Regions from separate parts of the Flavobacterium columnare genome, predicted to be linked through region 1. Evidence: riboswitches for the same ligand, from Rfam matches in the RefSeq annotation. Region 1 holds a riboswitch; the other holds the start of a gene.
The links. A riboswitch is a leader RNA that binds a small molecule or an ion and turns the genes downstream of it on or off. The one in region 1 is predicted to bind cobalamin.

Region 1 (16,854 bases):
CTATTTTTTACTTTTACAACGATAATTATCAACTTTTTTTTAGCAATCCTTTTATTTAAAAGTTGCGTCTGGGACAGTCAAAATCATTTTGGGATTATACATTGGTTTAACGTTAGTAATCTAGGATTACAGTGCTTCATAGGTCTTTTATTTATGGATTTTATAGGAGCTTATGTACCTCATTATTTACAACATAAAATAAAATTTTTATGGCGCTTTCATCTCATTCATCATACGGACACTTGGGTTGATACAACCAGTGCTAACCGTCATCATCCAGGAGAAAGTATTTTTAGGTTTTTGTTTACCGTTTTAGCTGTTTTGATTACAGGTGCTCCTGTTTGGCTGTTTTTTATGTATCAATCTTGCTCTGTTTTAGTATCTCAGTTTAACCATTCAAACATACAGCTCCCTAAAAAACTCAATTCATTACTATCAATTGTATTAGTTACCCCAAAAATCCATCGTATTCATCATCATTATCAACTTCCCTATACGGATAGCAATTATGGAAATGTTTTTAGTATTTGGGATCGTTTTTTAAGAACTTATCAAAATTTACCACAAGACCAAATTGTTTTTGGTATAGACACTCATACCTCTTTAAAAGAGCACAATAATTTAAGTAATTTATTAACTATTCCTTTTCAAAAATATAAGGATCCAAAAACATAAAAAAATTTTAAAAGTCATACCTTTTTATTAATATTGGTATAAGTATTGCATAAAGTTTAATACAATTTTGTTTTATAATTTAAATGAGAAAAAGTAAGATCGCTGAATTAGACAGAGAAAATTTAGAAAGACTAATCAGCATGGCAAAAGAAGAACGTAAACCCTTTGAAGCAATTAAGGAAGAATTTGGGGTTGGCGAAAGTGATGTAACAGAATTAATGCGTAAACATCTATCAAAAGATCAATTTGAACTTTGGAAGAAAAAAGTGGCGGCTTCCAAACCTAAACCTAAACCTATCAAAAATAACGATTTTGATGATGATTTGGACGGTAAGTATTATCTTAAAAATAAATTTGACTGATCCATACTCCTGCTTGACAGGAGTTTTTTGTTAATTTTATCACAAAGATTGCGTTACAAATTAGCAAACTAATATCTTTAATGGCAAATTTCTCAAATCTTTATTAATTTATTAATGAAAAAAATATTTTTATCAGCTGTATTAACATCACTATTTTTTACTGGTAAAGCAGCCCCCTTAAACGGTTCTAAAACCCCAGAAGTAAACGTTACAATTGATTTGAACACAATACAAGACGACAAGGTCATGGTAACGGTAATTCCTACTCCCTCTAAAGAGGATGTCATACTCTTTAGTATTCCTAAAACAGTTCCTGGTACTTATTCATCAGATAATTATGGGCGTTTTATTGAAAAAATAAAAGCTTATACTACAAAAGGAGAGAATTTACCGTTAGCAAAACTGGATGAAAACACTTATCGTATTACAGGTGCTAAAAAATTAGGTAAAATAACTTACTGGGTAAATGACACTTATGATACTGAACAAGTTGGAGGCATAGGAGGTGATGATGTTTTTTCGCCAGCTGGAACGAATATAGATTCTAATTGTTTTGTTTTAAACACGCATGGTTTTATTGGTTACTTTAGCGATAAAAAAGAAGTTCCTTACACCTTAACCGTCCTTCACCCTAACCATTTATACGGCGCTACCTCTCTTACCGATAGTGATCCTAGCAAAACCATTGATGTTTTTAAAACCAATCGTTATGCTACTCTTGTAGATCATCCAATAATGTATACAAAGCCAGACCTTGCTACTTTTAAAGTAGAAGATATGGATATTCTAATAAGTGTATATTCACCCACTGGAAAATACAAAGCAGCTGATTTAGCTCCTAACATGGAAAAAATGATGAAGGCTCAAAAAAAGTTTTTAGGGCCTATCAATAATACCAAAAAATACTCGATCCTAATTTATCTTACAGACGTACAAAAGCAAGATGCAAAAGGTTTTGGTGCTTTAGAACATACCACCTCTACTACTGTTGTTATGCCTGAAATGATGCCTTCTGATCAAATGGACGAACAGTTAAAAGACATTGTTTCTCACGAGTTCTTTCATATAGTAAGTCCACTAGGTGTTCATTCAGAAGAAATTCATTATTTTGATTTCAATGAGCCTAAAATGTCTAAACATTTATGGATGTATGAAGGAATAACAGAATATTTTGCTAATCTGTTCCAAATTAATCAAGGTTTAATTAATGAAGAGGAGTTTTATAATCGTATGACTGATAAAATTAGACAATCAGCCAATATGGACGATACAATTCCTTTTACTAAAATGAGTGCTAATGTGTTAACAAAACCTTATAAAGATCAATACCTTAATGTCTATCAAAAAGGAGCTTTAATAGGTATGTGTCTAGACATTATTATCCGCGAAAAAAGCAATGGTCAACGTGGTGTATTGGATTTAATGCAAAAGCTAAATAATGAATACGGTATTAATACTCCTTTTAAAGATGAAGCTCTTTTTGATAAGATCATAGCTCTTACTTATCCAGAAGTAGGCGATTTCTTACGAACTTATGTAGACGGACCAACTCCTATTCCTTATGAAATTTTTTTTGCTAAAATGGGGGTTACACAAGCACAAACAAAGGTTCCAGGAAATGTTTTTATAAAGGAACAAACACCTTATATAACCGTTAATCAATCCACTAAAGAAATCGTAATTATTCCTGGAATAGAGCTTCCTGAATTTTACAGTCATTTAGGATTAAAAGGAGGCGATTCTATTTTGGCTGTAAATGATAAAAATTACAACTTAGACAATATTTACGATATGATTATGGCGAGTCAGAGTTGGAAAGAAAATGAAAATATTTCTATTAAAATCAAAAGAGATCAAAAAGAGGTTACTTTAAAAGGTGTTATAAAACTTCCTTTTGAAGAAGTAACTGGCTACAAATCTACTGACGATAATAAAAAAGCTTTAAAAGAAGCTTGGCTAAACGGATAATTGAGATTTCTTATGAATTTAAATCCTCAAAATACAGTTGAATTTTGAGGATTTTTTTTATTACATTGCAAAAAATTTAGAATAAATATGTACAAAAAAGTTATCGTAGCAATTACTTTTGTGTTTTTTGCTTCATGCGCAGACAAGGCACCTGCAAAAGATGAGGTAATCGTAACAGGAAATATAAAGGGGTTAAAAAAAGGAAAGCTATACATCCAAAAAGTACAAGACAGTACTCTAGTAGCTTTAGATACTATTGAATTAAATGGTTCCTCTAATTTTGAGAGTTCAATTAAATTAGATTCTCCTGAAATGCTTTATTTGTTTGTGGATAGAGGACAAACGAATTCAATGGATAATAATTTGTTGTTTTTTGCAGAGCCAGGAAAAATAACTATTGATACGGATCTTGATTTCTTTTTTGCTAATGCAAAAATTACAGGTTCTAAAAACCATGATCTTTACAAAGAATATAAGGATATCATTGCTAAATTTAATGAGCAACAGCTTCAATTACTTCAAGCTAAAATACTCGGAAATAAAGGCAATAAAAACTATAATGAGCTAGACAATCAAAATAAGCAGGATCAGTTATTAAAAAGAAAATATTTGTACTCTGCTAATTTTGCGCTTACCCATGCGGATCACGAAATTGCTCCCTACATAGCGCTTACAGATATTTATGATATGCAACCTAAATTTTTAGAGGAAATACATAAAAAAATGTCTACAGAGGTAGCCAATTCTAAATACGGTAAAAAATTTACGGATTACTTAAAGAAATCAAAATAATAAAAAAGCGACGATTAACTCTTTTAATTGTCGTTTTTTATTTAAAAACTTAATTTAATGAATACGCAATTGGTTCATAATTTACCCTTTGATTTTTTTCAGGACAATCACTTTGAGTGTGCTATTTATTTTTATAACACACAACAGTCTAGTAAAAACATCCCTGTTACTTTTACCCACAATGTCCTTTGTTTTTTACTAAATGGATATAAAGAAGTCATTAGCAACCAGAATAATATTTCTATCCAAAATGATCAATTTTTTTTATTACAATCTGGAAATAGTCTAATGACAGAACGTTTAATAGGAGAATCAGGCTATAACAGTATTCTTTTTTTCTTTTCGGATCATTTTTTAAATCAAATTTTATTAAAAAAACAAATTGAACTACCAAAAGCAACTCATTCAAATCAAACGGTATTAAATATCCGAAAAGATGTGTATGTTAACCTATTTGAAAAATCATTACTTTTATTAAAAAACGATTTTAATAAAGCCCCTCATCTTACTCATGTAAAGTTAGAAGAAATTCTGTTGTATTTACTTAACAAAGAACCTAATCAAATTGCTCCTTTTTTTCAAAATACATTAAGCCGTCATAAAAACAAATCAATAAAGGATATTGTGCAGCAGCATGAGAACAGCCCCCTTACTATTGATGAACTTGCTTTCTTATCTAATATGAGTGTTTCTACTTTTAAAAGAAAGTTTGCTGAAATATATCAAATTTCTCCTAAAAAATACTTTATTTCAAAAAGAATGGAAAAGGCTCGAAATGAGTTAATGCTTAACAAGAGACCTTCTGATCTTTACCATGAATTGGGTTATGAAAATTTATCTGCATTTAGTAACGAATTTAAAAAGTATTATGGAGTATCTCCTAAAAACTTCAAAATGGACTAAAAGAACATCTTTTTGGACTTTTAGCGCAATAATATTCCCAAACTTAATCTTAAATTTGCATTATAAAATAACATAAAAATGAAAAAGATATTAACCTTGCTTGCTTTTATTTCTGCTTTTACAGCAAGCGCGCAAACTTTTACTTTAAAAAGTAATGATCTAGGAGGTCAAGCAACTATGAAACAAGTTTTTAACGGTTTTGGTTGTACGGGTGAAAATATGTCGCCTCAATTATTTTGGGAAAATGCACCAAAGGATACTAAAAGTTTTGCTGTTACAATACATGATGAAAATGCACCTACAGGAAGTGGATGGTGGCATTGGCTTGCTTTTGATATTCCTGCTACAACTAAAGAATTAAAAACAGGAGCGGGAGATGTTACTAAAAACTTAATGCCTGCTGGTTCAATACAAAGTATTACTGATTTTGGCAAATCAGGTTATGGGGGTCCATGCCCTCCTGAAGGACATGGTTTTCATAAATACACGATTACTGTTTATGCCTTAAAAACGGATAAGTTAGGTCTAGATAAAAATGCTAGTCCTGCATTAGTAGGTTATTACTTAAATGGCAATACAATTGAAAAAGCTTCTATTGTGATGTATTACAAAAGATAATTTTAACAACTCTTTTTAGTTAAAATAAACGGTTCCAAATACGGCTTACTATTTGTATTTGGGACCATTTTTTTGTTATTTTTTAGCGGCTCTGTTTAATTCTTCTCCTCCTGGCAAATTCATTCGTTTGGTTAAAAGTGAAATTTCATTCAATGAAAAATTACCAGTTAAAGACATTAATATCGTTTCTTTTCCTTCCATAAACAATAATAATTCTGATACATTTGTACTTCCTGGAATCATTTTTACATAGATTTTAGTACTTTTTCCGTTTTCATTCACGCGCATTAATTCTTCTAATTTATCACTATATTGTTCTATACTAGTACGCATATCGGAAATGGTTTTAGAGTGACTAGTTTTAAAAACTTTTAAATAATCTAGTTTTTTTATCAAATTTAAATACACTTGATCTTCTTTCGTTTCCATTTTCACTTTGCTCATTAATTCAAACATTTTATCATTTACGATAACAGAAGAGACATTATTATTACTTTCAAATTTATCAAAAGGAGTTTGTGCCGTGCCTAAATAAAATGATAAAATACTAAAAACTAAAACTATTTTTTTTTTCATTTTTTTACTTTTTAAAAATTTTGCGTGTCGTTTGATCATACTCTTTTAACTTATTTACATTTTTCATGCCAGAGTTCAATTGAGCCGAAATCAGATGTAAAGCTTTTTGTGTTTCTTTATACGCTTCTTCTGGGGTTTGACAAGTTCCTAATTGGGTGTTGGCAACCTCTTCCTTTTGTTTTTCAAACCAATAATAGTAACTTCCAAACGCTACTGAACCAATTATAAATGTTAAAAACCAAAATAAATTTCGGTTTTTTATATTTTCTTTACGCATTTAATATAATTTTAAGCTCATAAATTTACATCATATCCTTTTATAAATGAAAAAAAATATAACCAGGCTTTTAATCATCCTAACCGCTGGTCTGTTATTTAGTTGTAATGACTTAGATGATCAACCACAATATAACAGTTTAGATCCTTATAATTTTGTATGGAAAGGTTTAAACCAATATTATTATTATCAAGAAAATGTAGCCAATCTGAGCGATCACCGTTTTAATTCACAAGAGGAACTGAATTCATATCTGAGCAGCTTTACAAAGCCTGAAACTTTATTTGAAAATTTGATATACAATCGAAAGAATATTGATAAATTTAGTTTTATAACTTCGAATTATACTGTATTAGAACAGATTCTTTCTGGAACGAATGATAGTAATGGTATGGAGTATGGGATTAGTCCTAAGAATGGAAGTCAAACTGAAGTTTTTGGCTGGGTAAAATACATCATGCCTAATAGTGATGCTAGTACAAAAGATCTAAAACGAGGGGATCTTTTTTATGGGGTTAATGGTATTCCTCTTACTCGTAGCAATTATCGTGAATTGTTATCTAAAACAAATTATACTTTAAATTTAGCTTCCTATGATGGAGGTGCTATTACACCTAATGGAAAAACAGTGGCGTTAGTTAAAAAAGCGTATTCTGAAAATCCTGTTTATATTACCGATGTGATAGAGGAAGGAAATAAAAAAATCGGTTATTTAATGTATAATGGTTTTTATACGTATTATGAACCAGAATTAAATCAAGCTTTTGGTAAATTAAAGGCGGCTGGAATAACGGATTTAGTCTTGGATTTACGTTATAATTCAGGAGGATCCGTAGCAACTGCTACTCGTTTAGCAAGTATGATTACGGGACAATTTGAAGATCAAATTTTTGCTAAAGAGCAATGGAATTCTAAGATTAGTAGAACAATAGATCCTAATAGGTTATTAAATAAATTTACCTCACAGCTAAAAGATGGTACTCCGATTAATTCATTAAATTTGAATAAAGTATATATCTTAACAACCGCTAACACTGCATCTGCTAGTGAATTGGTTATTAATTGTTTAAAACCTTACATACAAGTAGTTCAAATAGGCGATACAACTACGGGCAAGAATGTGGGATCTATTACACTGTATGACTCACCAAACTACACAAAACGAAATTTGAATCCAACTCATAGATATGCTATGCAACTGATTGTTTTAAAAATTGTTAACAAAGTAGGTTTTGGAGATTATGAAGCGGGTATTACGCCCGATGCGACTAATATATTAACGGAAGATATAAGTAACCTAGGGGTTTTAGGAAATAGGTCTGAACCTTATTTAGCTAAAGCAATGAGTTTAATTAAATCAGGTGATAGAATTGGCATTCAGAAACCTCCGTTTAAAGTTTATAACAAAGTTATTGATCTTTCTAAAGACGATTTAAAATATGAAATGTATGTAGATTAGAAAAGTGATCAATCTCATTTTATATTTTATAATAAAAAAATCACATATCTTAGTATGTGATTTTTTTATTATAAAAGTGGAGTACACATTAATTTTTTATATTTCAGATAATCTCTACTGATTAAAACTGAAAATTCATTCCGATTTTAAAGTTTCTCCCTCTTGTATTATACCCCATGGTTTCTATAAATTCTTCATTTAATAAATTTTGAACGGATCCAAAAACACTCAAATGGTTTGATAATTTTACTTTCAGATTCGTATGAAATAATTTATAAGCCGAAACGGATACGTCTGTTGCTCTAAAAGTAGAAGAATTGTAGTATGATACGTTTCTAAAATCTACAAACTGAAATTGAGCATCCCATGCAATAGATTTAGTCAATTCAACCGATAAACTAGCATTTATTCTATGTTTTGCAACGGCTTTTGCAATAGCTTGATCATTTTCTACAAAAGTATAATTACCCGTTAAGGTTATTTTTTCTAGAGGTTTGATCATTATATTGGATTCAATCCCTTTTGATTTATTTATTCCTTCTATATTTTCATATTGCCATCCTGTATTTGAGGTCTTCTTTTTAAAAGCAATTGAATTATTTTCTTCTCTATAAAATCCAACTGCTGAAATTTTCATTTTTTGATCAAAAAAACTTTTTTCAAAACCAGCTTCAATAGTAGTATTTTCTTGTGGTGTTAAATCTTTATTACCATACTCCGAATACACTTGATATAATGTTGGTGCTACTACTGCTCCTCCTATTGATCCATATAATTTTAAATTGATTTTTTCAAAATTAAAACTTGGATTAATATTAAAGATGACATAATCTTTATAAACGCTGTGTTTTAAATAACGAGCTCCTGCATTTACATTTAATCCAAACTTAGTGTTTAATACTGCTGTAATATAAGGATCTAACATGGTGTATTTAGCGTCTTGATTATAAATATTAACATAAGGGGTAGCTTGAAGCATATCAAAATATTGGAATTGAACCCCTGTGATAAAAGCTAAAGAGTTTCCTATATTGTATTTATTAAAAACGTCAACATTTATATTTCGTGATTTAGAGAAGGATTCTGTATAATTATTTAATGAAACTCCTGAGAGTCTTTTTTGTTCATAAAAGCCAAAAGAAGAATTTATTTTCAACTCTCCTTTTTTATACTTCATTGAAGGAGAAAAGCCTCCTCTAAACTGTTCTCCTATTAAAGTATTTACTTCATTATCTACAAAGGCCCCTGTATCGTAGGCAAATCTTAAGCGATCATAGTTAGCAAAAAAATCCAATTTAATTTCTTTATTTATTGCTACTCCTAATTGTTGATTAAGATTAACTCTTGAAAACTTATCTTTTTCAAAATCATCTCCTTTTGCTTCACTAATACCTGTTATTTCTGCGCTATTTAGAGAGGTTAAAAAAGAGATTTTTCCTTTTGTCCCGTTCAATGAAAAACCTTGATTGTATTCTTCTGGTTTATACTTTTTGGTGGTTGTTAAATTTTGAGTTCCTATATTAAAGTAGGCTGTTCCTACGACTCCTTTGTCAGTTGCTTTTTTTAATGTAATATTAATAACTGCTGTGGCTGCATTAGCACCATATAATACGGAGGAAGCTCCTTTGAGTACTTCTATACTTTCAACTTGTTCTACGGGTAATAATCGTAAATCATACGTAGTTGAAATACTTGATGCATCTACTACAGGATTACCGTCTATTAGAATTAATACTTGTTTTGTACTTCCTCCTCTAACAAACAAATCTAAATTCTTTCCTACTCCACTCTGACTTCCTACAACTTCAAATCCAGCTAACTGGCTTAATACCGTAGCCACACTTTGCCCTTTTCTTTGTTCTAAATCTTTTGATGTGATTTTTTCAATCGTTCTACCTGTTTTTGTTTTGTTTTGCAGAAATTTAGTCTCTGATACAACTACTTCTTCTATTTTTTTTGATTCTTGCTCTTGTGCAAAAGCACTACCATACATACACGTTAAAACGCTTGCTAATAAAATGTTTTTTTTCATTTTAATTCTTTAAATGCGGAAAAAAAGACAGAATTTACCCAACCCAAACTTTTTTTCCCGAAAGTTTGTTAATAAAATAAATTTAGGCAGGTCTCCTGGCTTGCGTCTTGTAATTAACCTTCCCGTTTTAAATTTCAAACAGTGGTTGTAGATCATTACAAGCTGAATAGCTTACAGTTGCGGGTACAGCTCAGGTTTTGATATTGGATTTCTTATTTTAGATATTGATTTTCAGGAATACGGTTCCGTTATCATTAATCTTCAAATAATTTATCTATAATCTCACTCTGATTCCCTTTTAAGCTGACTTTTCACAAAAGTCGAGCACCATAAATTCACAGGCAAAGTTAGTACATCTTTTAAAAAAAATAAAAAAAAACAGATTCCTTTATTAAAAATTCCTCAATAAAAGAACCCTAAAATCCATATATTTCAAAGTTTAGAATATAATTTAGTTTTATTTCATCTCCAATTATTGTTATACTATTTAAACTTTGAAATTTCCTTATAATATTTTTTTTTAACCTTGAGACTGTCCAAAAAGTTCGCAATCTTTTCATTTCGATCAAAGGGAGAGTTCGAGTTGTTTTTAAAATGAAAAAAAACGTATCGAGAACTTTACTTTTAATCCAGTATATTTTAGGTTTAAATGGTATTACCTCTTTATCTATAATAGTTTTCTAATACCTAACCTATATTGAGCAAAATTTGAATAAAAAATGCCCCAAATAGTGTCTAACTTTTTGGGGCATGTTCAATGTTGTAGTTTTTTTTATTTAAAACAAAGGTCTTTTTACGAAGCTTTTAAAATTATTTTTTCTTTGACCAATCTAAGTTCGTTACATAAGAAATCCTTAGCGTGGGATTATTTTCTTGTATGGTGTTAGGTACATTCCATAAATTTTGGTGAATGTAACTTAATTGAATTTGATGTTGAGGGTTTAAATTATATCCTAAACCTGCAATTACTCTATTTTGTTGTACAAATGTTTTGGCTGCTTTTACTCCTATATTCATAAATATCTCATCTCCTAAAAAAGCAAACAATTGAGGTTTATCTTCTTTTTTAGTTAAAGTATAATTTACCAAATACATGTATCGTAAACGATTTCTATAGTCTCTATTAGTTATAACAAAATCTCCTGCTTCATTTTTAGTAGCTACTCCTACCCAACGACTCTCATCGCGTAGACGATGGGTAAATTTAAAATCATTTTTAGCACAGCTATAAACACCTTGTATCCATACGTTATCCTCTGGTGTTACGACTCTATTTAAAGGAACATCTCCATAAACAAAAAATTCATGGTGTGTATAACCTATGCTACCACTTATTTGTTTGGTAAACTGGTAATCTACAGATGGGCGTATAAAATATTGTTGTTTTTGATCAAATCCGTTAGCGAATATTAGAGATCCTTCTAGTGTTAAGGAAAGTTTTTTTCCTATCATGTTTTTTCCTAAATAATGCAACCAAACATCATTGTTATGATTTATTACTTGACCAAATACGTTATTGCACAAAGAAAATAACACGAACAAAAATAGTGGTGTTTTAATACTTTTTTTCATATTTTTTTGTTTAAGGGAGCGCAAAGGTACAATAAAAAATAAAAAAATATTTTTTTTTCACACACATTTATAAAAACACTTACTTTTTTGAAAAAACACCCCTGATCTTAGTCCCTCACAAACAAATTAGTATCAATTAGTTAGGAGTAAAACATTCTTTTCTGAAAAAAGATTAGATTCTTTATTTCATTTAATTGAAAGCCTTTTTACTTCTCCAAAATCTACTTTGTAAGTAAAAGCATCTTTAAGAGGTTGTTTTTCTAGGTAACATATTAAACTTCTTATAACACCTGCATGAGTAAAAATAACTAATGGTTTCTCTAATGTCATTTTTTGTATTGTTTCCCAAAATTCAACTACTCTTTCGTATAAAACTTGAAAAGACTCTCCCATAGGAACTGGAATGTTTACAAAATCTTCCATCCAAGGATTTAATTCTTCCTCTGGTATTGCATCCCATTTTTGTAATTCCCATTTTCCAAAATTCATTTCCTTTAATCGGTTGTCTACCGTTATCTCTTGTTTTGAAAAACAATATTCAGCCAATTCTACACAACGTGTCAAAGGACTAGTATATACGAATGCTTTTACTGGTAATTGTTTTTTTATCTCTTGAAATTGTTTTAAAAAATTAGGTACTAAGTTTACATTGCTCTGTCCATAACAAACTCCTTTGGGACAAATGGTTTCGGTATGGCGTACTAAATAAATTTGCATAGTGTTAGAAAAGATAAAAGGGTTACTACTTCGCTAATCTGTTCTAAAGCTCCTAAACAATCGCCTGTGTATCCTCCAATCCATTTGGTAAAATACCGTCCCATATACAAACGTGTGAGGAGCAAAGCGGGTAATACCACCAAATAATATGGATTGTAAATACAAGCCATACAAGCCAATGGTGTTAATCCAAAGAAAAGGACTCCTATTACTTCATATTTACTAAAACCTTTGGTTATAGGTTTACTTTTACTTAATTCATCTTCTCTTACATACGGTAACGTAAAGGAAAGTGAAATGGCATTTGCTCTGCTTATACTATGGTAGGTAATAAATAAAAAGCTTGCATAAGCATATTGGTTCCAAGAAGGATTAGGGATTCTGTTCATTATTTCAAAAAGGAGTAAAAACTTGACTAGTAATAAAAGTACAACTCCTATAGCTCCATAAGCTCCTATAGCGCTGTCTTTCATAATTTTTACTATTTTTTCTTTTGTCCAACCTCCTCCAAACCCATCGCAAACGTCCGCAAATCCATCTTCGTGAAAGGCTCCTGTAATCAGCACGCCTGCTACCATGGAAAAAACAGTGGCTATTAACAATGAAAAAAGATAATGAGCTCCTAAAAATACTAAATAAGATAGACTTCCTACTAACCACCCTACTAACGGAAAATAACGTGTTGCTTTATTTAAATAACTAGGATCATGATGAATATGTTTTGGACACGGAATACGTGTATAGAACATTAACGCTGTAAAAAAGATGTCTAGTTGTTTTTTCATTTTTTTATGAACCTTAGGTTATGAAAATAGCCTCTTTAAAGGCTTTCACTAACGCCTGCTTCTTCAAAACTTGCCATTTGATTTAAAAAATTAACGGCTCCTTGTATGATTGGAAAAGCAAGGGCTATTCCTGTACCTTCTCCTAGTCGTAATCCTAAATCTAGCAATGGTTTTCCTTTTAAATAGTGCAACAAGTTTTTATGTGCTTTTTCTTGTGAACAATGACAGAATATGGCGTTTTTTAGGATTTTTGATTCATAAGTATACGCTACTAAAAAGGCTACTGAACTAATAAATCCGTCTACTAGAATTAACATATTGTTTTCAAAGGCTTGAAGCATTCCTCCTGCCATTTGATAAATTTCAAATCCACCAAAATGGGCTAATTTTTCATCTATCATGGAGGATCCTTTGTAATTTTGTAAAGCTGTTTTTAAAATAGTTGTTTTTCTATCTAATGCGTCATTAACTACTCCTGTCCCACTCCCTACACAATCTTGAATTGGAATTTCTGTTAAAATACTCATTAATACAGCAGAAGTGGCTGTGTTTCCAATACCCATTTCTCCAAAGCCAACGCAATTAGAGCCTTTTGTGTGTATTTCTTGTACAATTTGTCTTCCTTTTTGTAAACATTCTTTAAACTGCTCTACTGACATGGCAGCTTGCTCTAAAAATGATTGAGTTCCTTTTGCTACTTTTTGATGTATTATGGGTAATGAATTATCAAAATCAAAATTTACTCCTGCATCAATTACTTCTAATGTCAATCCATTTTGTTTTGAAAACACATTAATTGCTGCCCCACCGTTTACAAAATTCAAAACCATTTGAGGGGTTACTTCAGCTGGATAAGCACTTACGCCTTCTCTTGCTATACCATGATCTGCTGCAAAGACTAAAATATGTGGATTTCGTATTTCAGGTGTAAGTGTATTAAAAACTTGCCCTATCTGCAAAGCTATACTTTCTAATTGACCTAAAGCTCCTAAAGGTTTGGTTTTAAAATCAATCTTATGTTGTAATTTTTCTGTTAAACTCATCACTTCTTATGTTATTTTTCCCAAACTAAAAAACAATAGTCTTGGTAAATTTCTTTTTTATAATTAGGTAATACAATAGGATTATCAAATAACGGGCAGTTAATTACTACTGTGTGAAACTCTCCATTTTCACCACATGGATCTATATTTAATTGAATTAATTTTTGAATGATTTCCTTTGTTAAAATTTCTCCTAAAAATTCTACTCCCATAGTAGTATTACAGGAAACAATCATACAAACAATATTTTGTTCTATCATTTGTTTTACCAATTCTAAACGATCTTGTTGCCAGAGAGGTAAAATGGCATTTAATTTGGCTTCTTGGCATACTTTTTCTTCCCATTCTTTATGAGGTGCTAAATCAATATCTCCAAAAATAACGTGTTCTACTTCATAGTTTTTTTTTAATTGATGAAGTGTTTCTATGTATTTTTTTTCATAATCGCCCCAAGTGGTTGGTATTCCTATGAATGGTATTTTTAACTGATTGGCTTGCTGCTCTAAAATAAGTTGTGTTAATCCGTGCGAACGGGATACTTTTCCGTTTTCATTCATCATATTTAAAAGCACTGTCGGTTGATATCCTGATTTTATGGCTTTTATTGTTGCGTAACAGCTGTCTTTACCTCCACTCCAAGAAAGAATTGCTTTCATTATTTCGTATGAGTTTTTATTCTATAATTTATAAACGATAAACGCTACTTAATTTCTACAGGAATTCCTGAAATCATCAAAATTACTTTATTTGCTTTTTGAGCTAGATATTGATTCATCCAACCTTGTAATTCGGTAAATTTTCTTCCTATTTCGGTCTGAGCATGAACTCCCATACCAATTTCATTTGTAATAATAATAATATTTGTATCTTCTTGAAGTAGTATTTTTTCAATTTCTGATTTTGCTAATTCTAGTGATTTTTCAATATCATTTTGGGTATCCACAAAAAAATTAGTCAACCACAAGGTTACGCAGTCAATCATGGTTACTTTTTTAGAAAAATTGAAATTGCTTATGTATTTTTCTTCTTCAACATTCGTCCATCGGTGGTCACGATCTTTTTGATGTCTATCTATTCTTTTCTGAAAATCACCGTCCCATTTACGAGCAGTAGCCATATACACGGGATTAGACGATAACTCTAACGCTAAATCTTGGGCATACGCGCTTTTACCTGAACGTTCGCCACCTGTTATAAGATACAACATACACTCTGTTTTTTGGCTGTAAAGATATTTAAAACTTTATCTTTGCTTACAGAATACTAAAAAAACATTATAACTTACTTTTGTTTTCTTACTAAAGTACGTTATTTAATATATATAATTATGGGTACTTATAAAATTCAGATTTTAGAAACAATAGCCGCTCTAGTCATATATATATTTCTTTTTTTCTTTACTAAAAACATAATTAACAATACATTAAAAAGGACCTATATTGAAAGAACAAGGAGAAAAATATCTATTAAGGCATTACATCTTCTAATAACCATTGTGTTTTTTGTTTTAATTTCCGGAATTTGGGGACTGGAACAAAATGAAATAGCCCTCTTTGCTAGTAGTATCCTAACTGCCTTGGGAGTTGCTTTTTTTGCTCAATGGTCTTTATTGTCAAACATAACATCAAGTTTAATACTTTTTTTTAATCATCCTCTTAAATTAGGTGATACCATAAGAATACTTGATAAAGACTTTCCTTTAGAAGGTGAAATTATTGAGCTTACCTATTTTTTTGTTCATTTAAAAACTGCTGATGGGCAAACTATTACAATTCCTAATTCTTTGATTTTACAAAAATCAATTTCAATAATAGAGAAGCCTGATACTACTTCTTAAAAACATATTTAGAATTATACAATTGATTAATACTTCTTTTTAAGGCAAAATATATTTTATCTTTGTCAATCATTTAAAAATTTAATTTTTCATATACTGTTATGATAAAACTATTGCGATATACTTTTTTTGCTTTGCTTTGTTCTCTTGCTATACAATGCAAAAAAAATGAAATCACACGTATTGTTACCCCTCAAAAAAACAATATTCTAACAGATGCCACTGCTTTTACCTTACATGAATACGAAAATTATTCTGTCATAACAGTTACAACTCCATGGCCTAATGCTCAAAAACCGTTTACTTATGTTCTTACCAAAAGCAATAAGAACATCCCTGATAGCTTGAAACAGTATCTTCAAATACAAGTCCCTCTTAAGAACCTTGTAGTAACCTCTACTACTAATATTCCTTTTTTAGAAATTTTAGGCGTAGAAAACAAGTTGGTGGGTTTTCCTCATACTGACTATATTTCGTCTGATAAAACTCGAAAATTAATTGATTCTGGAAGAATAAAAAACTTGGGAGAAAATGAAAAAATTAATATCGAACAATTAATTAATCTAGCTCCAAACGCATTGGTTGCTTTTGGAGTGGATGGAAATAACCCAACCTTAAACGCTATTGAAAAAGCAGGAATCCCCGTTCTAATTCAAGCGGATTGGATGGAGCAAACACCTCTAGGAAAAGCTGAATGGATTAAGTTTTTTGGTGCTTTAGTAGGAAAAGAAAAAGAAGCTAAAAACTATTTTGATCTAGTTAAAAAAAACTATTTAAATGCACTAGAAATTGTAAAAACGGTTCAACAAAAACCTACTATTCTTTATGGTACAATGTATCAGGATCAGTGGTATATGCCTAAAGGTGATAGTTGGAAAAGCACCTATATACAAGATGCGGGGGGCAACTATCTTTGGAAAGATGTAAAAGGTACAGGAAGTATCCCTCTGACTTTTGAACAGGTTTTTGAAAAAGGACAAAATGCTTTGATCTGGATTGCAACGGGAGATATTACAAGTTGGAACGAATTTGGAAAATCAAATATTCATTACTCTCAATTTAAAGCGTATCAAAATAAGAAGGTATATACTTTTGAAGGGAAAAAAGGGAAAAAAGGAGGTACTCTTTTCTTTGAATTTTCGCCTAGTCAACCCGATAAAGTACTGAAAGATTACATAAAAATTATACATCCTGAATTATTGCCTAATTATCCATTTACATTTGTAACGCCCATACAA
Region 2 (16,854 bases), 800 kb from region 1:
AGGAATAGCTCTATGGTCAGCCATTATTTTTTTGAGTTCGTGATTACGACGAATAGCTGATATGCCTAGCCAAATCATTACAGGTCCTACTAGTATTTCAGCATAAGTAGAAAGATTAAGTGGTAAAGTAGATTTTAACAATAGAGCAAAGGCACTAAATAGTAATAAAGATACGGAATGTCCCATAGCCCATTGGGAGGAACGCCATAGGAGTTTTCCTAGACCTATTTTGTTATTTTTTCGTTCTGATGCTAATACAGAAACTGCTACCATGTGATCGGGTTCAAAAGAGTGTTGTATACCTAATAAAAGTGAATCTGTAAATAAATAGCCTATCATTTTTTTTATTTTTAAAATTATTATTTATTTAATAATGAATTAGTTAAAACCTATTATTTGATCATTTGCATCAATTAAAAGTATATTTAATTCTACATTGGGAATATGTTGTTTACAAACATTATAACAATGTTGTCTTAGAGAGTAAAAAAAAGGCTCTTCAAGTGTAAAATTAAAAATTTCAGTAAGCCGTCTTGCCATATTTAATTCTAAAACAGGAGTACATTGTTTATCTGTATAACCACAGTTTTTAGCCATTTGATAAATAAACTCCTTATCCCATGTAGATTTTCCACTATGGGTATCTAGTTCTCCTTGGGCTAATTTAGCTGCTTTGCCTATCATGATTCCAATAGTTACTTTTTTTAATGAAACTGAATTTATTTTTGTTAAGGTATCTCCAATCCAATTACCATATTGTATAAAGGCAAAATCGGGTAAATTTAAAAATTGCTTTCTTAATAAATTTTCTGATCGTCCTCCTGAATTGATCACAATTTCTGTACAACCATTAGCTATAGCTACATCTATTCCTTGGGTAATACTGGCAATATAGGCTGAAGAACTAAAGGCTTTTACAATTCCGGTTGTTCCTAAAATTGAAATTCCGTTTAAAATACCAATTCTTGAATTGAGTGTTTTTCGAGCAATTTCTTCTCCTTTTTCTACAAAAACTTCAACATTTACACCTTTATTGCATTGAAATTTATGTTTTATAAAATTAAGGGTATCTGTAATCATCTTTCTTGGAATAGGATTAATAGCTGGTTCTCCAACTGCAATGGCTAATCCTGGTAAGGTAACTACTCCTACCCCTTTACCTTGTAAAAAATGAATTTCTTTTGTTTCATTTAATGAAATGGTACAACCAATAGTGGCACCGTGTGTAACATCAGGATCATCTCCTGCATCTTTAATGGTAGTACAAGTTGCATAGTCTGAATTAAAAATAGAAGATGTCATTTTAAATACTACCTTTTCGCCTAAGGGCAAGGTAATTTCTATTTCTGTAATTTCTCTTTGTTCCAAAAGGCTTATAAAGGCTGCTTTAGCACAGGCAGTAGCACAAGCACCTGTTGTATAACCATGGCGTAAAGGTCCTTTAGGTATTGGAATTAAAGACATTTTTTATTTTATTAAACTTATAGCATTAAACAAATCTATTTCATTTGAAACGAGTAAAAAACTATTAGGCAAAGGTTTTCTTTGAATAATAATAATTGGAATATTGTTTCTTTTTGCTGCTTCTATCTTTGTTGATAAAAAACCAGATTCACCACTTTCTTTGGTAATAATAGCATCGCAACTGTATTTTTTTATGGTGTTAATTTCATGATTTAAATCATTACTTGGATATTCCATAATTATTTTTTTTGTTGGAAAACCTGCTTTTTCTGCTATTATTATTGAATTTTTTCGAGGCAAAATTCTAAAATAAGTAGAATGTTTTTCCCAATAAGGTTTTAGTTTTTCTATGGTTTGTACTCCTGTTAGTGCAAGCAAATTAGAAAAAGTGCCGCCCATCAAATAATCAATAGCTTCTTTGTAATTTTTTACATAAATAATCTCTTTAGAAATTATTTTTTCGGGATATTTTCTTTCAAAACGAATTACTGGAATTGATAAAATTTGACTTGCTTGGGCTATACACTCATGTAATAATTCTGCAAAAGGATGAGAAGCATGAATTATTATTTGAATTTTGTTTTTTGTACAAAATTCAACAAGTTCATTAGTTGTGAACGCTCCAAAACGGTAGTTTCCAAATGAGTACTCTTCATCCCATTTGATTTCCGTTTTAGTAGAGTAAAAGTAAGATAAAGCTTCTTTTTCAAGAAACTTTGCTACTTTTTTCCCTTCTGTAGTACCTCCAAAAACTAATATCATTTTTTATTTAATTCAGAATTACAAATATCAGATTAACCTTTGATTTTTACTTCTTTTCCTGTTCTAAAAATATGTTTCCATTCGGGATTGTATAAATACGAACGATTTTTTCTTGCTCCAATGGCTGCTCCAACAATTACTAAAGTTGTTAAGGTTAATTTGTTATCTCTAATTATTTGGGCTAATTCCGTAAGTTTTCCTACAAATACTCTTTCATCTTGCCACGTAACTCTATACAATACAGCCACTGGTGTATCTTCTGGATAATGTTCTAATAATTGTTCTTGAACGGATTTGGCAATGGTAGCACTTAAAAAAAGACACATGGTGGCTTGGTGTTTTGCCATTTCATTTAGTTTTTCATTTTTAGGAAGAGGCGTTTTCCCTTCTCCTCTAGTTAAAATAATACTTTGTACTACCTCAGGAATGGTAAATTCTGATTTTAGATAGGCGGCGGCGGCTTGAAAGGAAGAAATACCTGGAACAATGGAGTAATCAAACCCTTTTTCATCAAAAAGGGTCATTTGCTCTTGAATGGCACCATATATAGAAGGATCACCTGATTGTAAACGAATAATTAAATGACCTTTAACATAGTGTGTACTCATAATTTCTATTTGTTCTTCTAAAGTCATACTAGCTGAATTGCGTACAATAGCATTAGGCTTTGCATAATGTGTTAGTTCTGTAGGAATAAGACTTCCTGCGTATAAAATTAAATCAGCTTCTTCTAATAGTTCTTTTCCTTTTACAGAAATTAAATCAGCTGCTCCTGGACCTGCTCCTACAATTATAATTTCTGCTTTTCGTTGTGCTCTTTTATCTAATGCTAGAGCAATGGTGTGTTTTTTACCTGAGACTAGGTGTATTTTTTTCTTTTCTAAAATTAATTCATTGTTCTGTGCTAATAGCATTGCAGATGACTCTGCAACACTATAAACACCCAATTTGCTCATAACTATTTCTGAAGGATTTAGGGGTATTTTTGAATTCAATTCATCTGTAGTGAAAGTAATGAATGGAATTTCTAAGGTATTTGCTAAATCTATAAAGGCTGTTTCATCGTGTTTTACATCTAAAGAGCCTAATGATTTTATAGATTCTACAGCTATATTTTGTTCTTGTAATTGATTTTTAACGGATTTTTCTAATAAATGGAATTCAATTCCTCTAGAGCATCCCATTCCCATAGTAATAACGGGAGCATAATAATATAATGCTGGAATTGGCGCTTCATACACTGTATAAGTTACAGCTATTAGAAGTTCGTATTTAGAAAAGTCAATGGCATCGTAATGATAATAAATAGATACAAAATGAGGTTTGTTTTTTTCTAAAAAAGCACTGCCTTTATCTTTTATGTCTAATAATAATGCGGTAGGTTTATTATTAACAAATATAGAAATGATTTTATTCATTTCTATAGTACTTTTACTTTTCCAATTGTATTCTTTTGGTAAAGTATCTAGAGCCCAAATATTTTGCGCATCACTTGATGTTGTAATTATGGCTTGTGCTCCTATTACTTTAGAAAGATTATGCGTTAATGTATTTGCACCACCTAAATGTCCTGATAATACTGATTGCACAAATTTTCCTGCATCGTCTATATTAATAATAGCAGGATCTTTTATTTTATCTTGAATATAGGGTGCTATACTTCTTACACAAATTCCTAATGCTCCAATAAAAATAAAGGAATCAAATTTAAAAAAATTATTTTCTAAAAAAGTATGAATTGAGTCTATTTGCGTTATATCGTTATTCTTTCTAGTAGATACTAAAATTGATTTTTGAAACTCTTTTTGAATGATTAATCCAAGTTCAATACCTTTATCAGTACTTGCTATAATTGCTGTTTTATTCATTTCTTTTTTTTTCTGCTGTTAATATGGTAATTGGATTATGTGTATCTATCGTTATTTCTATTGGTTCTAATAAATCGTAATTTAAGTTTTTAACACTCTTTATAAAGCATTCTTTACTTTCTTTTTTTACGGCATTTATTACAATTCTTCCATTTAATAAAAGGTATTGATCTATTAATAGAATAAGTTCTTCTAATTTGTTTCCATGACCACCAATGAAAACGCTATCTGGAACAGGAAGTGTACTTAAATCTATTTCAAAAAAATCACCTATTATTTTAGTGATTCCTGGTGTGGAATGTTTTTTTGTATTGATATCAAAGATGGTACTGCATTCTTCTCGTTTTTCAAAGGCAATACTGTTTAAATGTGGAAATTGTGTTTTTGTTTCAATAGATACGGATCCTGTACAAAATCCTATATCCCAAAATGTTTTTTTATTGTGTAAATCTAATTGAGAAAGACTAATTAATCGTATAGGCATTTTGGTAATCATGTTGGGACGATTTTCTAAACCTATAAATTCAATATCTCTAATTCCAAATTTTTTTTGTTTTTCTTCTTTTTTTATAAGTAACAAACAATTTAGTACATCAAATGTTTTTTTTGTTGCTTCTATTAGACTTAAAGTGGTTATTTTTTCATTTTCTGCTTCCAATGCTTCTCCTATAATCATTTCATAGTTATTAAAATTGTAGTCGAGCATTCGTTGAGCTATTATACTTGGCGTTTTAATATGATCTGTTAAAACGCCTATTAGGCTTGATTGATTAATAAGTGCTATATCTAGTTCTTTCCATGAACGTCCATGAATTGAGGTATTAACTATATTTTGATATGGAATGGTTTTTTTTTGACATAATAGTTGTAAACTATTAAAGCTGGGGTATACTTTTATGGTTGCATTTGGATGATTTTTTTTTATAGTATTGGCAAAGCCATAAAATAAAGGATCTCCAGAGGCAAAAACAATTATGGGCTTATTTATTTTTTTGTATTGATCAAAAAGTAGAGGCATTTCTTTCGCAATTTCAATCCATTGATGATTAATTGGAAGTTTTTCTTTTATTAATTCATAGTGTCTTTTGCCTCCTGAAAAAACGTGATGTTCTTTTACTATTTTTTTTACTTCATCGCTTAGAATAAAATGAGGATTATTAGGAATTCCAATAACGTAATAATCTATAGTCGGCAATTGACAATTATGAGTATTAAATGGTAATGTAAAGGATAAATTATGAGTCATTTTATTATTTATTCATTATCAATTATTCTGACCACACTGTCTTTTTCTTTTCTTTTTTCCCATTTGATTAGCTCTAATTCTGGTTGAGTATAAAACTTATCTACATATCCTAAGCATAAATAAGCTACTAATTTATTTTCTTTAGGAACGTTTAAAATGGCTTTTACTTTTTCTTCATTTAAAATACTTACCCACCCCATTCCTATATTTAATGAACGAGCTGTAAGCCACATATTTTGAACAGCACACACTACACTATATAACCCCATTTTAGACATACTGGTCTGACCTAATACAGGCTTATCAGAAGGTTTGTAGAATACAGCTATATTTATAGGGGCTTCTATAATACCTTCTAATTTTAATTTTATATATTCTTTTTGTTTTTTGTCTTGAAAATGATCAATGGCCTTATGATTTTCCTCGTCAAAGCTTTGTTTTATTTTTTCTTTAACCGTTTTATTTTTTATAATTATAAACTCCCATGGTTGAGAAAAACCTACAGATGGAGCGTTTAATGCGGAGAATAATAACTTATCTAGTAAATCTTTTTCGATTGTCTTATTCAGGAAGTGGTTCCCTCTTACATCTCTTCTATTTAGAATAATTTCTTCTAATAGGTTGGCTTCTTCTTTACTAAATAGTTTTCCGCTTTTCATTTTAATTATTATTTATTGTATGAACTGTAAAAGCTGCATTTACAATACTTGCTGCCACATTACTACCTCCTTTACGTCCTCTAATAAGAACATAGGGAATAGCTGTTAAAGCTTGTAATTTTAGTTTTGATTCAATTACATTAACAAATCCTACGGGAACCCCAATTACGCCTACTGGAGTGCATTTTTTATCTAATATTTGTTCACACAATTCAAATAGTGCTGTAGGTGCATTACCAATAACATACAAAGCGTTAGGATGTTTTTTAAATGCTAGCCTAATTCCCGCTTGGCTACGTGTTATATTTTCTTTTTGAGCTAATGCTATTGCTTCAGGTTCGTTTAAATAACAAAGTACTTGGTTTTTGTATTTATTTGAGTATTCTTTGGTAATGCCCGACTGTACCATCGTAACATCGGTAATAATGGTTCCTCCCTTTTGGAGATAATTATTCCATTTTTTTATAGCGTCATTATTAGATATATAAAGATCTTCGTATTCAAAATCAGCGGTGGTGTGTATACAACGTATTACAGCCCATTTATCTTCTTCTGAAAGATTTGTTTTTTGTAAATGTTCTCTGATTTGACGGAAACTTTCATCCTGGATTTCTTGCCCTGTATGAGGTTTTCGGGCTAGATATCCTCTAGGTGTTATTAAAAAATTTTTGAATTGGTAGGTTTGTGAATTTCCTATCATTACAAGGGAAAACATGTCAACTACGTTGGTATCAAATGTATCTAAAGTAGTAATAATGATGTTTTCTTCAGGACGTGTAACTTGACGAATTATGGCAACTGGAGTTGAAGGATGACGATATTCTAGAAAAATTTCTTTAAAACGATTGAGCTGCCAAAAGCGTTTTTTACTTCTTGGATTGTATAGTGATGTAACAAAATCGCCCTTGGCGGCAGCATAAATCCTGTTTTCTATTGTAGTCCAAGGGGTCATTAAATCAGACAATGAAATACAACAAAAATCATGTCCTAGAGGTGCTCCTAATTTTCCTGCAGAAGCTATAAATGCGCTAATTCCTGGAATTGTTTGCAAATCTATTTCTTTATCTGTTTGCGTACTGGCGTATTGATAAACCAAGGATGCCATGGCATAAATGCCCGCATCTCCTGAACTTATTACAACTACATGTTTTCCTCTTTGACAAGCATTAACAGCTAATTCAGCTCGCGCTTCTTCTTCTGTTAATTCTTTTCCTATACATTCACAATTTTCTTTTAATAAATGTTCTATAAATTGAAAATAATACTGATAACCAATAACTACATCTGCATCAGCCAAAACATTTTGTGCAAAAGGCAAAATATACTCTTGACCACCAGGTCCGATACCTACTACGCTTAATTTCATTTTCTTTTTTTTATAATTAACAATGAGAAATAAGGTATCTCTCTGTTTTTAATATCATTTATATTAGAAGTAATATATTGTTGGGTAGTTCCTAATCGTTCGCCATATAAAACGGTTAGATGACTTTTTTCTAGAAAAGATATTAAATTATGAAGTACACTTCGTATTTTTATAAGTACGACTGTTTCATAGTCTTTTAGTATTTTTTCTAGCTCATTATTATTTTTTATTCTAGGGATAATGGCAATTTTTTCGTTTAATATGGCTAAAGGAGTTTGATATTCTGCAGTTCCTAATATAAAAGATGGAATTCCTGCAATAATTTCTACATCCAGTTGGTGTTTTTGAATATGCTCTAACAGATAAGCAAAGGTACTGTAAAACAAACTGTCTCCTTCGCTTACAAAGACAATTGTTAGTCCCTCGTTATAATCTTTTAGCATAGACTGAAAAGTAGTTGCGTAAGTTATTTCTGCTTGGGTTCTATCATCGGACATTTGTAGAAACATACCTACTAATTTATTTTCATCTAACTGATGGTATTTCAAAATAGGTAAAGAAAAACTTGTTTTTTTCCCGTTAGCTAATAAAGATCCTGGATAATAAATTTTATCGGCATGTTGAAGTACTTTTAAGCCTTTTATCGTAATTAGTTCTGGATCTCCAGGACCTAATGAAACGGCATATATTTTTCCTTTCTTCATTAATACTTTTTTCTATTTATCTTTAATTTTGTGTATTAAATTCCTAATATTTTTTTTAGGCTTGTAAGAATTGTTTTTTTTGTGACTATTTTTTCTTCTTCTTCAAATAGAATTCCTTTTACCGCTAAGTGATGTCCTATTTGTTCTTTTCCTACTTCGTTTTCAAAACCTATGATTTGTGTACGATATTTACATAACTGGCAGTTCATATTAGGATTTCCTTGTTCCGTTTCTATAATACGATCATCAATGGTTTGTAAAAGGAATTCGTCACATTCAAAAGAGGTTGTATAGCAAAATTCAGTATTTGATTTTTCTGCAAATTCTTCTATTTGATTATATATTTTTTTTAGTAAAACTCCTGTAAATAAAAAAACAGGTAATACTATAACGCGTTTAAAGGGTAAAGTATCTACCAAAGGTAAGGTATCTTTTAATAAAGGTTGTGTTACTCCTATATAGGTAGTTGTTGCAAAACCAAACCCCATACCTTCCCAAAGCATTCGGGTCATTTTGGCAATATCTGAATTGGCATCAGGATCAGCAGTACCCCTTCCTACCACTAATAGACAGGTTTCTTTTCGTTCTATAGTTGTTAGTTTAGCTTCAACTGTTTCTATTAATTTTTTAGAAAGTTGAAGTATTGAAGGGGTTATTCCAAAATGTTTTCCTAATCTAATTTTTAGATCGGGATACTGACTTTGAAGTGTATTCATTTCATAAGGAATATCATTTTTAGCATGACTTCCTGCAAAAAGAATCGCAGGAATAGCTATTATTTCACGAACTCCGTTAGTGTATAAACGTTCTACTGCTGCGGCATAAATAGGATGCGCAAATTCTAAAAAACCATAATCAACTTCATAATTTGGATAACGCAATTTCAAAAGACGTACTAATTCTTTAAATCCAGTAACTCCTTCTGGGTCTCTACTTCCGTGTCCACAAATTAGGATTCCTTTTTTAGCATTCATTGTCTTCTACTATTTTAATGGGATTATGATCTATAGGGAAAGCGTATTTTCCTACTATAAAAACTACAGGCATTGGAACTGTTTTTATTTCTAATTTTTTTTCCATTTCGTCTAGAGTTCCTGTAAAAATGGTTTCTTCTTTTTGGGATACTTTAGAAATGGCCGAAATATATAAGGTTTCGTTTGGGGTAATTCTTTTAAAAGTAATAATTACTTCTTTTAAATTTTTATATCCCATATACATGATGAGTGTCGTTCCTGTTTTGAGCATATTGGCTAACGCTTCTAACTGTTCAAAGTCGTATGTAGCGGTATGTCCTGTACAAAACAATACGGAATTGGTTTTGTTTCGTTCTGTAAGTGGAATATGTTGAGAGTTGGCTGCTGCAATTCCTGCTGTAACTCCAGGGATAATTTCAAAAGGAATTTTTTTTTGGGTTAAAAATCGGATTTCTTCTGCTACTCTTCCGTAAATAAAGGAATCGCCTGATTTTAGACGAACAATTTTTTTATCTTCTTTGGCATGTTGAAGAAAATATTCATGAATCGTATCTTGACGTTTCATGGCATCTTCTATATCTCCATACTTTCTGCCTACATATATTTTTTGTGCACTGGGAGAAGCTAAATCTAGAATTTCTGGTGATATTAAATTATCATATAAAACAACATCGGCATTTTGAATTCTTTTAACTGCTTTGACAGTAAGAAGGTCAGGATCTCCTGGTCCAGCACCTACAATGGTTATAGTAGTTTGTTTTTTGTATTCTGAATCCATATTCTATTCTTGATTTAACAGATCCAACGGATTGGGATATTTAAATTGATACCCCAATTTAGTTTTTAATTTGTCTGAATTTATAATTTTATATACTATTTTTTGGGTAATTGCAAATGTTGGTTTTTCTAATCCTATTTTCTCTGCGGCTAATTCATAATATTCTTTTCGTTTAGGGTGTAGATCTGCACTAGCATTGAATACATCGTTCCAAATTTCTTTATTTATAATAGTTTCAATAATATTAATACAATCGTCTTGATGAATTACATTTATAGGTGCTTCTCCATTTTCAACCTCTTTTTTACCAGCCAGAAAACGTCCTGGCATTCGATCATAACCTATTAATCCTGAAAAACGGATGATAGTGGTTTTAAACTTAATTTGATCTAAAAGCATTTTTTCTACTGTTAATAAAGCCTTTCCACTTTCTTTTTCGGGTGTTCCTGTCTCCTTTTCTGTTACTATCTTATTGGTATTAGGATAAACCGAGGTAGAACTAATTAAAAGTATTTTTTGTATCTTACTTTTGAGAATTTCAGGTATTAATTTTTCAAATTGTTTTGTATGATATGTAATAATATCAGCTCTTCTTTTGGGTGGAAAATTAATTATCAGAATATCTGAATCTAAAAAATCTGCTATGTCTTTTGCTTCAATGTGGGTATCAGTTATAGAAACCAAATAAGGTAAAATACCTTTTTCTTGCAATAAAGGTATTTTTTCAAGAGTGGTAGTAGATCCCTTTACCAAAAACCCTTTTTTTATAAGGCTTTCTGCTAAAGGCAATCCTAACCAACCGCAACCTAATAGACTTATTTTTTGCATTTTTGTTTTACTTTATTTGCTTTTTTGAACGAAGATACAAATCAAAATATAAAATAAGAATGATTCCTAAAAATCCTAAGCCTACTAAATTGTTTTCTAAATCGTTTAATTCCATAGTTGGTTTAAAAACAGTTGCTATTTTATAAATAGGAATGATAAAGCACATTATTGTAATCAATATATTTAGTTTAAAACGATGTTTTTGAATTTTCGTACGATCAAATGTTTTTAATAATTTACTTAATAAATAGGAATCAATTGTTCCTGTAAAAATAAGTCCTATAGAAAAAACAATTCCTCCTATAACTGAAAATAACCAGTGATTGGTACCTGAAATAGCTAAGCCAAAAGCAGCTATTTGGGAAGAGGTATCAAATATAAATCCAAAAACAATTCCTGTTATAAATACTGTAATGGGACTTACTTTTTTATCTAAAAATTTAGGTATTAAATATTTTTTAAGGCTCCAAGAATTGTTTTTTCGGGAATATATTAAAGAATTTATATTTCCTATTCCCATTAGTAATAATAAAAACATGGGCAACCAATTAAGAACCCAATCAACCCAAATAGGAACTTGAAAATTATTTTTTAAATAGCTTAAAATTAAAGCTATCAATGTTACCATTACGCCATGGCCTAAAGTAAATAGGGTTCCGACCCATCTAGACCATGTATTTTTATTTTCGTGCAAACGATAGGTATAATTGTCTATTACGGCAATATGATCTGGGTCTAAACCATGTCGTAAACCTAAAATAAGTAGGATTAGTAATGCAGATAAATTATTATTTAATAGTTCCATAATGGGCTAAAATTTAAAAGAAATAAGAAATACTTCCTTTTAGGAAAAAAGGTGTTCCAGGGGTGTTATGAAAATCTATGATTGGCTCTATTTCATTTTTTAATTGTGATTGATCATAAAATTGGGCTTCATCCCATTTTGTATTAAATATATTTTCGGTAGAAAGACTAATTTCGTATCGTGGTCTGGTATATCTAATAACTACATCTGCTATAGTATAAGGTTTAGAATATACTGAGCCATCTTCAATAGCAGGACGTTCTCCCATAAAACGGTAACGTAAACTAGCGTTGATCCCATTTTCTAGTTTTAAGGTTAATCCTCCTGTTGAGTTCCATCTAGTATATAAAGGAATTAGATTTTTTTCTTTTGGAGCTTCTCTTAAAAAGCTATAGGCATAATTTAGGTTTGTATCTGCCCATAAAAAATCTGTAAATTGAATTTTTAAAGAGGCATCTATTCCATATTTTCTACTTGATCCTAAATTTTCAAAACTTCCATCATCTGAAATAAATTTAAATTCTGAGCCACTATCTGTCCACCAAGCTGTAAAATTAAAAATAGACTTTTTATACAATTTCATTATAAAACCTAAATCAACACTTTCTGATTGTGGAACAGGATTCGTGGCAGTAGGATCTTTACTAACCGCTGTATGTGCATAGTTAGAATGAAAACCTATACCCCATTTTGCATATACTGAAAAATTAGAAGTTGGAGTAAAATGAATTTGTGCTTTAGGGTTAAAACGATAAACAGTCTTTTTGCCCGAATTGTTATCCTCTATTTTATTTTTTAAATAAAAATTGAAAAGTTCATTTCTAAAACCCAATTTAAGTGACCATTTAGGTGCAAATTGCCAATCTTCATCTAAATATAAACTATAATTTGTAATAGCTACGTCATCATTTGCGGCTTTGCTTAAAAATGCTCTTCGTAGAACATAATCTCTTCCTAATCCTAATATATCCGTTCGGGTGACGAATCCAACTTCTGATGATAATTTTGTTGAACTTATATTATCGAGTCTATTATATGTACTTTTTAATCCAAATAAGTCCCTTTTTTCCCATTGTAATATTTCATCTCCGTTGATAGGGTCATTCATAAAAAAAGTAAAGTTTGAAAACAAATCAAAAATATTTTTGGAATAATAAAACTGATTTTTCCATGATTGATTTTCCTTTAGTTTAGTATCTAAAATAACGTTTGTATTGAGTCTTGATGCTATTCCTCCTTCTGAATCATCTATAGCACCGTATCTAGATAAAGTACCTTTTTCTATAGCTCGTAATGGCAATTGTCCAGAAGCATTCCAAGTACTTGAAAAATAAGATCCTGATAGTATAAGTGTTGTTTTTGGGGTAAGTTGTGCGTTGTATCTTCCAAAAAAATTAAAACGTTTGAATTTTAATTTACTTTCAAAAAAACCATCGGTATAATTATACTCTGAGGCAAAATAAGCGTTGTCATTCCATTTAGAAACTAAGTGTTTTTGATCTAAAATTTGAAGCATCGTTAAAACCCTTTGTGTATTAAACAAGCCCGATTCTAGTTTTACTATATTATTTTCTAAACGGTATTTAGAATTAAATTGAGCAGCTCCTGCCACTGAAAAATCTCCAAGAGAGGCCTCATAAGGTCCTTTAAAAAAATTAACAGTACCAATGGTTTCTGGAATCATAAAGTGCATATCCGCATACCCTTGTCCATGTGCATGAGAAGGCATATTAGCGGGTATACCATCCATTTGAATAGAAAAGTCTGTTCCGTGATCGTTATCAATTCCTCTTACAAAAATTTGTTCCGCTTTTCCTCCACCTGCATGTTGTGCAATAAATAGCCCTGGAACGGCTCTAAGTAAATCTTGTGCTGATTTTATAGGTTGTAATTGTAAACTGATTTGATCTATTTTGTTTTCTTGTTTTTTGATTGATAAAGCAGAAATAACCAATTCTTCTAAGTTCATTACATTGTGTAATAAGGAAATATTTAGTGATTTTTGTTCGTCTTTTTTGAAATTTATTTTTGTAGTAAATACATTATAACCTATATGAGAAACGACAATTGTTTTTATTCCTTCTGAAGCGGATTGCAACTTATATACTCCATTTTCTTGTGATATAGTACTTTCGCCAGATTCTTTTATTTTTATTGTGGCTCCTTCTATTTTGGTTTGGTTCGTTGCGTCTATAATAAAACCGTTAATACTACTTTGTCCTTGTGTTTTTTGAAATAAAAATAGGAAAAGTAAAAAACAACTTAAATTAAACAATTTAGTTATGAAATTGCTTTTATTTTTTTGAGGTTTAAAATCATCTTTTGTACTATTTGAAGAAAAAAGTAACTGCTCTTTTATTAATGTATCTTTTAGAATATGAGTTGTTACAATTTTATTTGAAGTTTCGATATTCACTTCTTTATACCAAGTATTTTCAGGTTGGATATTTACAATGGGGCCTTTTTTACAAAATCCTTGACATTTCGTTCGAATGGTATGAATTTCATCATTTAGCTCGTATTGTGTCAGGCTTTTTCGAAGCGTTTTAATATTTTCTTCTGCTCCATTATCAGTACAACAAGTACCATTACATAAATAAATGATTTTTTTAATCTTTGATAGATCCTTTGACATGTTTGATTTTTTTTTCGTTAATAATCCCGTTAACTGATTATTAGCGACTTTAGAAAAAGGACGTGTGAAAGATGGGAAGCATTACATTCACCCGTCAGCCTTTACTCCGAAAGCCGCGAATCAATACAAAGGCAGGTCTTCTGACTTGTTTTAATTATAACGCCTTCCCATTTTACTTTTTAGATAAAAACAGTGGCATTTAGTTATAATCTTTTTAAAAACTTACAGCAGCGGGTACTGTTCCAGATTTACACTGGATTCCCTTTTAATTCATTTCCAAAATGAAAACAAAACCATTGCGGCACGAAAGTACAAAAAACTAATAGAGTTTGTTAAAAAAATACTAGTTATAGAAGAAATTATCAAAAATAACCCAAAAACACTATTTTTATTATCAATATCATAACAATTGCCGTTAGAGTAACTAAATGATTTATAAAATATACTTTTTTGAATTCATTATGCTTAATAACACGAGGATTGGTTCCTATAAATGGTTTTTCTACGATCTTTCCGTGGTATTTATTAGGTCCACCGAAACGACAATTCATAATTCCTGCTAAAGCTGATTCTGGATAGCCTGAATTAGGACTTGCATGTTGAGTTCCAAATTTTAATACAAAAGGGAATAAGCTAAGTTTTCCACTAATTAAAACCATTAAAAAAGCAGTTATTCGAGCAGGGATATAATTAGCTACATCATCTAATCGAGCGGCAAATTTTCCAAAATAACAATATTTATCATTCTTATAACCAATCATAGAATCTAAAGTATTTATCATTTTATAAACCATCATAAATGGTAATCCTCCAATAGCATAATAAAAAAGAGGAGCAATTACACCGTCACTCAAATTTTCAGATAATGTTTCAAAAACAGCTATTCGTATTTGATTTTCAGAAAGTGTAGACGTATCTCTTCCTACAATCCATGATAAACGTTTTCTTCCTGCTTCTAATCCTTTTTCTTCTAATGTATCAAATACTTCTCTTCCTTCTTGTAATAGGCTTTTATTAGCTAGACCGTAAAATATAAAAAGACTGGTAAAAAGGATATAAAGGTTAAAATTAATATCTAATAAAATACTTGATAAAAAATAAAAAAATAAAAAAACAGAACTACATAATATTAGAGTAAGAAAAAGCCCCTTTATAAATCGGTAATTTCCCTTATTTAAAAAGGTTTCTCCAAAATAGATTGCGTTTCCAAAAAAACGAATAGGATGTGGTAAGCTTCTTGGATCCCCTAATAATAAATCTAAAAAATAACCTATAAGTAATGGTATTGAAAAAATAATTAAAGAATTGTCCATTGTTGAATAGCATCAATTAAAAGTTCATTTTCTAAAGGTTTTTGTGTTGCCACTCGGAAATATTTTGATGAAAGTCCTCGGAAATTACTAGCATCTCGAATGAGCAACTGATGCTCTTTTAAAAGGTATTCTTTTAGTTCTGGAGCCGTCTTTTTATTTGTTTTGCACAAGAAAAAATTAGTATTTGTTGGGTAAGCTTCTATGTTTTGAATTTCTTGTAAAGCATTAATAAATTGAGTTGTATCTGCTAGTATTTTTTCTATTGGTAATAAAATGTTAGCAGCATTTTTAACGATATATTTTCCTGCTTCAATTGCCATAGTATTTACGGACCAAGGCATTTTAACGGTTTCAATTGCTTGAATGTTTTGTTTTTGACTAATGATATAGCCTAATCGTAAACCTGGAATAGAATAGGTTTTGGTTAATGATTTTACAATGAATAAATTAGAAAAATTATTTATTTCATTAACCATTGAAATGTCAACCAATGTAAAATCTACATAAGCTTCATCAATTATAAATAATGTGTTAGGATTATTTTTTAAAAGAAAATGAAGGTCTTTTTTATGAAAAACCAATCCTGTTGGATTATTAGGATTTCCTAAAAAAACAGCTTCTGTAGAAAAAAGACTGGCTTTGTTTACATCCGACCATTTAATGAAATTTAATGAAATATCATGTACTTGACAAGCGTCATTATATTCTGCAAATGAGGGTATAATAATTGTGGCTGACTTCTTTTGTAAAAAGTGTGCTATTAAGTAAAATGCTTCGGTAGCGCCATTGGTTACTAATATCTGATTGGGTTTTAATTGGTGCCAACTAGCTAATTCTTTTTGCAATGATTCAGCATTTGCTTCGGGATAATGAGCTATTTTATCCCAATACTGAGAAAGATGTTCTTTCAAACCTTTAGGAAATCCTTCATAAAAAACGTTTGAACTAAAATTTGCTTTAATGCTTCCGTTATATAAATAACCGTCATCTCCATGTCCTAAAATCATGCTTCTGTTTCTTTAAGAACTTCATAAATATAGTTAATGTCTATATGCTCTCGTAAGTGTTGGGCTAATAAATCATATTGTTCTTCTTTAAAAGTCTTATGATCAAATGTACTTGCTGCTACTTTTTTATTGGTTTGTAAAAGTAAGTCTTTTATAACAATTTCATTATCCAATATTCCATGAATATAAGTCCCCCAACATTTATCAGATAAATAATAACCATCGCCTGTTTTGTCATCAAAAGTATTTAGAATAGACTCTTTGTTTTCTATTGTAGAAACGCCCATGTGTATTTCATACCCTTTGCATATTTTTTGGTGTTTTTTAAAATAAAATTGTACCTGACGTGTTATTTTTTTTTCTGTAAGAATCGTTTTAACAGGAAGTATTCCTAATCCAGCCATAGTTTCTATAGTTCCTTCAATATGGTTTGGATCTTCTATGG

Region 2: linked by a shared signal. The riboswitch ahead of HUE53_RS12235 (TonB-dependent receptor domain-containing protein) and the one ahead of HUE53_RS01800 (TonB-dependent receptor plug domain-containing protein) in region 1 are both predicted to bind cobalamin.

What each region holds. Positions count from the first base shown of each region.
Region 1 covers NZ_CP054494.1:372,887-389,740, forward strand. Annotated here, with positions in the region: gene HUE53_RS01755 (sterol desaturase family protein) at 1-675, shown strand, start outside; gene HUE53_RS01760 (TIGR03643 family protein) at 759-1,037, shown strand; gene HUE53_RS01765 (M61 family metallopeptidase) at 1,152-3,005, shown strand; gene HUE53_RS01770 (DUF4369 domain-containing protein) at 3,093-3,797, shown strand; gene HUE53_RS01775 (helix-turn-helix domain-containing protein) at 3,855-4,700, shown strand; gene HUE53_RS01780 (YbhB/YbcL family Raf kinase inhibitor-like protein) at 4,779-5,318, shown strand; gene HUE53_RS01785 (DUF4252 domain-containing protein) at 5,394-5,894, opposite strand; gene HUE53_RS01790 (hypothetical protein) at 5,899-6,171, opposite strand; gene HUE53_RS01795 (S41 family peptidase) at 6,218-7,630, shown strand; gene HUE53_RS01800 (TonB-dependent receptor plug domain-containing protein) at 7,752-9,662, opposite strand; cobalamin riboswitch at 9,731-10,010, opposite strand; gene HUE53_RS01805 (DUF2490 domain-containing protein) at 10,473-11,234, opposite strand; gene cobC (alpha-ribazole phosphatase) at 11,421-11,951, opposite strand; gene HUE53_RS01815 (adenosylcobinamide-GDP ribazoletransferase) at 11,936-12,736, opposite strand; gene cobT (nicotinate-nucleotide--dimethylbenzimidazole phosphoribosyltransferase) at 12,772-13,779, opposite strand; gene HUE53_RS01825 (Dph6-related ATP pyrophosphatase) at 13,791-14,435, opposite strand; gene HUE53_RS01830 (bifunctional adenosylcobinamide kinase/adenosylcobinamide-phosphate guanylyltransferase) at 14,480-14,986, opposite strand; gene HUE53_RS01835 (mechanosensitive ion channel domain-containing protein) at 15,107-15,616, shown strand; gene HUE53_RS01840 (ABC transporter substrate-binding protein) at 15,718-16,854, shown strand, end outside.
Region 2 covers NZ_CP054494.1:2,792,842-2,809,695, reverse strand. Annotated here, with positions in the region: gene HUE53_RS12295 (hypothetical protein) at 1-339, opposite strand, end outside; gene HUE53_RS12290 (cobalt-precorrin-5B (C(1))-methyltransferase) at 379-1,464, opposite strand; gene cobK (precorrin-6A reductase) at 1,468-2,226, opposite strand; gene cobM (precorrin-4 C(11)-methyltransferase) at 2,259-4,094, opposite strand; gene cbiE (precorrin-6y C5,15-methyltransferase (decarboxylating) subunit CbiE) at 4,087-5,340, opposite strand; gene bluB (5,6-dimethylbenzimidazole synthase) at 5,349-5,999, opposite strand; gene cobJ (precorrin-3B C(17)-methyltransferase) at 6,001-7,365, opposite strand; gene cobI (precorrin-2 C(20)-methyltransferase) at 7,362-8,069, opposite strand; gene HUE53_RS12255 (sirohydrochlorin chelatase) at 8,105-9,043, opposite strand; gene cobA (uroporphyrinogen-III C-methyltransferase) at 9,033-9,821, opposite strand; gene HUE53_RS12245 (SDR family oxidoreductase) at 9,825-10,649, opposite strand; gene HUE53_RS12240 (HoxN/HupN/NixA family nickel/cobalt transporter) at 10,657-11,454, opposite strand; gene HUE53_RS12235 (TonB-dependent receptor domain-containing protein) at 11,468-14,089, opposite strand; cobalamin riboswitch at 14,203-14,402, opposite strand; gene cbiB (adenosylcobinamide-phosphate synthase CbiB) at 14,452-15,402, opposite strand; gene HUE53_RS12225 (pyridoxal phosphate-dependent aminotransferase) at 15,387-16,409, opposite strand; gene HUE53_RS12220 (cobyric acid synthase) at 16,406-16,854, opposite strand, start outside.